One region of the Paraphotobacterium marinum genome, then DNA from elsewhere that is predicted to be linked to it. Evidence: riboswitches for the same ligand, from Rfam matches in the RefSeq annotation. Region 1 holds a riboswitch; the other holds the start of a gene.
The links. Region 1 has a riboswitch for thiamine pyrophosphate ahead of thiC (phosphomethylpyrimidine synthase ThiC). Riboswitches for the same ligand answer to the same signal wherever they lie in the genome.
Positions count from the first base shown of each region.

Region 2: another riboswitch for thiamine pyrophosphate. It lies ahead of CF386_RS12585 (FAD-dependent oxidoreductase); the one in region 1 lies ahead of thiC (phosphomethylpyrimidine synthase ThiC).

Region 1 covers NZ_CP022355.1:636,765-640,182, forward strand. The annotation lists rRNA gene CF386_RS03430 (23S ribosomal RNA) at 1-858, shown strand, start outside; rRNA gene rrf (5S ribosomal RNA) at 950-1,065, shown strand; tRNA gene CF386_RS03440 (tRNA-Asp) at 1,078-1,154, shown strand; tRNA gene CF386_RS03445 (tRNA-Trp) at 1,162-1,238, shown strand; fluoride riboswitch at 1,276-1,342, shown strand; gene crcB (fluoride efflux transporter CrcB) at 1,435-1,821, shown strand; TPP riboswitch at 1,864-1,962, shown strand; gene thiC (phosphomethylpyrimidine synthase ThiC) at 2,025-3,418, shown strand, end outside.
Region 2 covers NZ_CP022356.1:1,154,013-1,157,430, reverse strand. The annotation lists gene CF386_RS12595 (thiazole synthase) at 1-424, opposite strand, end outside; gene CF386_RS13535 (beta/alpha barrel domain-containing protein) at 412-615, opposite strand; gene thiS (sulfur carrier protein ThiS) at 620-817, opposite strand; gene CF386_RS12585 (FAD-dependent oxidoreductase) at 801-1,862, opposite strand; TPP riboswitch at 1,919-2,008, opposite strand; gene CF386_RS12580 (HesA/MoeB/ThiF family protein) at 2,055-3,161, opposite strand; gene CF386_RS12575 (methyltransferase) at 3,307-3,418, shown strand, end outside.

The DNA of each region.
Region 1 (3,418 bases):
CGGCTAGACGGAAAGACCCCGTGAACCTTTACTACAGCTTGGCACTGAACATTGAGCCTACATGTGTAGGATAGGTGGGAGGCTTTGAAACGGTGACGCCAGTTATCGTGGAGCCAACCTTGAAATACCACCCTTGTATGTTTGATGTTCTAACTTAGCCCCATAATCTGGGGTGAGGACAGTGCCTGGTGGGTAGTTTGACTGGGGCGGTCTCCTCCCAAAGAGTAACGGAGGAGTACGAAGGTGGGCTAATCACGGTCGGACATCGTGAGGTTAGTGCAATGGCATAAGCCCGCTTGACTGCGAGAATGACGGTTCGAGCAGGTGCGAAAGCAGGTCATAGTGATCCGGTGGTTCTGAATGGAAGGGCCATCGCTCAACGGATAAAAGGTACTCCGGGGATAACAGGCTGATACCGCCCAAGAGTTCATATCGACGGCGGTGTTTGGCACCTCGATGTCGGCTCATCACATCCTGGGGCTGAAGTCGGTCCCAAGGGTATGGCTGTTCGCCATTTAAAGTGGTACGCGAGCTGGGTTTAGAACGTCGTGAGACAGTTCGGTCCCTATCTGCCGTGGGCGTTGGATGATTGAAGGGGGCTGCTCCTAGTACGAGAGGACCGGAGTGGACGAACCTCTGGTGTTCGGGTTGTTACGCCAGTAGCATTGCCCGGTAGCTAAGTTCGGAATCGATAACCGCTGAAAGCATCTAAGCGGGAAGCGAGCCCTGAGATGAGTCATCCCTGATACTATAAGTATCCTAAAGGGTTGTTGGAGACTACGACGTAGATAGGCAAGGTGTGTAAGCGTTGTGAGGCGTTGAGCTAACTTGTACTAATTGCCCGTGAGACTTAACCATACAACACCCAAGGGGTTTTGCAGGATTTTAAAGATATAAAGATCTTGATGTGTATTGCAAAGTCAGCTTTTCGAATTGTAAACAAATTTTGCTTGGCGACCATAGCATTATGGCACCACCTGATCCCATGCCGAACTCAGAAGTGAAACGTAATTGCGCCAATGGTAGTGTGGGGATTCCCCATGTGAGAGTAGGTCATCGCCAAGCTTCCCTTTTTACGGAGCGGTAGTTCAGTTGGTTAGAATACCGGCCTGTCACGCCGGGGGTCGCGGGTTCGAGTCCCGTCCGCTCCGCCATTACTTTAGGGGATTAGTTCAGTCCGGTAGAACGTCGGTCTCCAAAACCGAATGTCGGCGGTTCGAATCCGTCATCCCCTGCCAATATTGTATTGCTTTATAGATAAGATAGGGGTAATATATTTCATATGGTGATGGAGTTCCACCAATTTAACCGCTCAAATAGAGATAATGACTCCTGCTAGAAAGTTTAATATGTAAAATTAGCTTTATAGTTAGGAAATTACTCAGTCTAAATTAATATTTTCTGATTATAAAAATAAACAGAGGAAATATCTAAATGAATCAAATTATAACTTTATTGTATGTTGCTATGGGCGGAGCTGTTGGCTGTTGTTCAAGATACTTGATATCAGAGCTAATGGCATTTTTATTTGGTAAAAATTTTCCTTATGGGACTTTAACCGTTAATGTTGTAGGCGGATTATTGATGGGGATCTTAGGGGCTTTATTTCAGAGAGAGTTTTTTGATAACATAGATCCTTACAGACAAATTATCGGATTGGGTTTTTTAGGAGGCTTAACAACTTTCTCTACGTTTTCAATGGACAGTATTTTATTACTTCAATCAGGAATGTTCTTTAAGTTCTGTTTGAATATTATATTGAATGTGGTTTTAAGTTTATCTGCTTGTTGGGTAGGATTTCATTTACTTTTCAAAAACTAAAAAAAAATTATTGTTATTTTAAATTGAGTCAATTAATATAAATATATCTTGTCGGAGTGCCTTAAGGCTGAGACTACTAATGTAGGATCCGTTGAACCTGAATAAATTAATATTTACGTAGGGAACAGGAGATTAAATATAACTCTCTAGTTAAGTCATTCAAATAAGATATTTTATGCATTTAATTCTAAGAGATTATAATTATGACTCAAAACAAATCAAAAGACCTTGCAAAATCATTTATTCAAAATTTTAAACATGTTAGTTTTCCTAATTCAAATAAAAAATATATATCAGGTGAAATATATCCTAATATACGCGTAGGTATGCGTGAAATAAAATTATCAGATACTCTAATTGGTGGAACGAAAAATAGTCCAGTTTATGAGCCTAATGAATCAGTTTATGTATATGATACATCGGGTTATTATTCTGATTTAAAAAAAGAAATTAATATTTATTCAGGATTAGAGAAAATCAGAGATAGCTGGATCGAAACTAGAGATGATATTGACTATATCGATGGTACAGACTCAGAATATACAAAAAAAAGAGAAGAAGACATAACTTTAAAGGAAATTAGGTTTCAATCAAATCATAGAATAAAGAAAGGTCAAAAAAATAAAGTAGTTACTCAAATGCACTATGCCAGAAGAGGGATTGTGACCCCTGAAATGGAATATATTGCTGTAAGAGAAAACCTAGGGCTAAAAAAATATAAGAATGAACTATTAAACATAAAACATTCAGGAAATAGTTTTGGTGGAAATATCCCTGAAAAAATAACTGCAGAGTTTGTACGACAAGAAGTTGCTTCAGGACGAGCGATAATACCAAATAACATAAATCACCCAGAATCAGAACCAATGATCATTGGAAGAAACTTTTTGGTAAAAGTTAATGCAAATATTGGTAATTCTTCTGTAACTTCATCAATAGAAGAAGAAGTTGAAAAACTTATATGGGCAACAAAATGGGGTGCTGATACTGTTATGGATTTATCAACGGGAAGAAATATTCATGAAACACGTGAATGGATTATTCGTAATAGCCCGGTTCCAATTGGGACGGTACCAATATATCAAGCTCTTGAAAAGGTTAACGGTATTGCAGAGGATTTAAATTGGGAGGTCTTTAGAGATACTTTGATTGAACAGGCTGAACAAGGTGTCGACTATTTTACAATTCATGCAGGAGTATTGTTAAGATATGTACCTATGACAGCGAAGAGACTTACGGGGATTGTCTCACGAGGTGGTTCAATAATGGCAAAATGGTGCTTATCACATCATAAAGAAAACTTTCTTTATGAAAAATTTGAGGAAATTTGTCAAATCTGTGCACAATACGATGTAGCCCTTTCACTTGGAGATGGACTAAGGCCTGGTTCGATTGCAGATGCAAATGATGAAGCTCAGTTTAGTGAATTAAAAACATTAGGAGAATTAACTAAGATTGCTTGGGGTTTTGATGTTCAAGTTATGATAGAAGGACCAGGTCACGTGCCTTTGCACATGATTAAAGAGAATATGACTGAGGAGCTAAAACAATGTTACGAGGCTCCCTTTTATACGTTAGGCCCTTTAACAACTGATAT
Region 2 (3,418 bases), on a different replicon from region 1:
CACCAAGTTCCATAGCCTGGCAAGCATGTGATGGTCTCCCAATGCCTGCATCAATAATGATAGTTACTTCAGAAAATTGCTCTCTAATCATTTTAAATTGATAAGCATTTAATAAACCTTTTCCTGTGCCTATTGGAGCAGCCAAAGGCATAATAACCTTACAACCAAGTTCAATTAATTTCGCACAAATTGAACTATCATCTGTACAATATGGCAAGACTTTAAAACCTAATTGAATCAGTTCTTCAGTTGCTTTTAATAGTTCAGGTATGTTGGGTTGAAGATTATAACTATTACAAATAACCTCTAATTTAACCAAATTAGTATTAAAAACCTCTCTAGCCATTTGAGCAGTTAAAATAGCCTCCTTTGCTGTATAGCAACCAGCTGTATTTGGAAGAACATCTACATTTAATTCCTTAATACATTCCCAAAAAAATTTCCATTTTTTATTTGATTTGATTCTCTTCTTAGTGACACCGTTACCAAATTGGTCTTTGACTCAATGATAGAATCTTTCATAATATCTAAATTTGGATACAAAGCTGTTCCTAAGATTAATCTATTTTCAAAAGATTTATCATAAATTTTAAGGTTATTATTTTGAATATCCATTTTATTATCCCCCTTGCATTGGGGATAATATTTCTACATTATCACCTTCTTCGATTGTCGTGCAATGATACTGGGATCTTGGTATAAAGTTTTGGTTTATTGCAACGGCAACACTTAAGCTACTCGAATAGCTATCCATAAATTGCTTTACACTCAATTGATGCTCAATTGTTTTTGTTTTTCCATTAATGATAATTTTCATATAATTTGCTTGTACCTGTTCTAATAATATCAAATAATTGGTCTCCCAAAAAAGGAGCCAATAAGTATCCATGACGATAAAGCCCATTGACATAAATTGTTTGATGTCGCCGTTGAATAGTGGGCATATGATGAGATAACGTTGGTCGACAATTTACTCTCGCTTCTAAAATCCTAGCTTCTGCAAAAGAGGGAGAAACACTATAAGCTGCTGATAACAATTCTAATGTTGATTGGACTGAAATATTCGAAAAATCTTCAGATATTATTGATGTTGCTCCAATAACAAATTTATGATCTTTTCTTGGAACGATATATATCTGATATCTTGGGTGCATAAGCCTAACGGGACGATTTAAACATACATCTTTACAATGTAAATGAATTGTTTCCCCACGAATACCATGAAGGTTTTCAATATTATTTTGTGCCGCTAATCCCCTGCAATCGACGATCCAATCAAAGTTAAAGTTTTGACCTGCACAATGAATATATTCATCGTTCTCAGAATAAGCTTCAACTTTTTCAAAAAGATTATAGAGATTATTTTTTAAAAAGGTCGTACTATGCTGAATGAAAGTATCACAACAAATGTGAGCTTCATTAGGTAAAAAAATTCCATTAGAAAATTCAGAGTTGAGTTGGGGTTCAATATTGGATAAATCAGTAGAATTTAGATACAAAAATTCATCTTTGGATAACTGAAGTTTTGAGTTGACCTCTCTATCAAAATCATCAAAGGAGGCTTGATCTTGTTTGAAAGAAACTAAAAGGCTTCCATTTCTATAGAAACCATCTTTCATATTGATTTGTGAGCAGATATCACTCCATCTCGAAAGAGAGTATTTCCCCCATTCATAAAATTTTGGGCTCTCATTTTCAACTTCTGCAATAGGAGAGATCATTCCGGCTGCAGTGCGACTAGCACTATCGAGAATAGACAAATCTTTTTTTTCAAATAAGGTCGTTTGATAACCGTTATTGATGGCATTTATTGCAACAACTCGGCCCATCAAACCCGCACCTATAATTCCAATTGATTTCATTTTAATCTCATTCATAAATAAGAAAAACCAAATCCATTGAGATAATTCAGTATTACGGAGGGTGGATTGATTTTTCCTACGTTGGTTTTAACCAATTCAGGTTCAAAGGGTAATTCTCAGCTACATTAGCACCCCTAAATCATATATCGACAATAACGATTAATTAAAAAATTGTCAAGTTGACAACATTGTTTATTGCAGATTTTTTATTCCATCACGAAGACTTAGAATTTTATTTGTTAAATTTGGTAAATTATTTCTGATTTCTTGAACCGCTTGATAACTTCGCATACCGGTTTGACAATAAAAGATAACTTTTTTAAATTCCTGAAAATGATATTGTTCATTTTTTAATTCATCTAAGGGAATATTGATACCACCAATATTAAACTTTTCAAACTCAGATGAATTACGCACATCAACTAGTAGAATGTTTTCCCGAGATAAATCAATTTCCTTTAACTCTTGATAGGAAATTAAAAATGCTTCCTCCTGCGATAAAAATTCTTTGATTTCAGTTTTTAATTCAATACGATCTGACTTATTCGCTCTTAAAATATTATCAGGATCAATTTCAATATTGTATTTTTGAAACTGCATTTCGAGTAAATCAATAAACAAAATCTTATTTTTAAGTGGTTTTCCAATATTTAATATTATTTTTATAGCTTCATTTACTTGCATTGTACCTAAAATACCTGGCAAAGCACCAATGACACCATTTTCAGCACAAGTATTACACTCACCTTCTGCGGGTATATTTGGAAATATATCCCTATAATTTACTGTTTCTTTGTAAGGAAAAGCGTTAAATACAGCAAGTTGCCCCTTAAAACCATCAATTGAAGCCGAAACCAATGTTTTGTCTGAATAAAAGCACGCATCATTGATTAAATATTTTGTTTCAAAGTTATCCGTTGCATCAATAACCAAATCATAATCTCTAACCAATTCGAGACCATTATTTTGATTAAATTTATTATGAATTGTTTTGATCGTAACATAGGGGTTATGAAGTTCCATTTTACTCTTGATCACATCAATTTTAAATTTACCAACATCATTAACGTTGAATAAGAATTGTCTCTGCAAGTTAGAGAAACTGACTCTATCATCATCGATTATTCCTATATTGCCCACACCTGCGGAGACTAAATATTGAATAACTGGACAACCTAAACCTCCAGCACCAACAACTAATATTTTTGCTCCCTTTAATTTTAACTGTCCCTTTTTTCCAATTTCATTCAGTGAAAAATGTCTTTGATAGAGTTGCTCTTCTTCTTTTGATAGTTTCATTAAAATTTTCAATTTTATAAGTTATATATATTCATACTAACTTAATTTCATTAAAAAAATAAATACAAATTTTAAAAAAAATACTTGATAATGATTATCATTTGCATTAACATTTGATTGTTTCTGTTCCTAATAGGTACTATTTATGCAAAGAAAATTTTTTTTTGAACAACAGTTATTTGACTTAATTTTAGGCCCTATACGTTGGGAGGTTTTTAAATTTTCTTTAGAAAATAATTTATTTGATTGGTTATCCA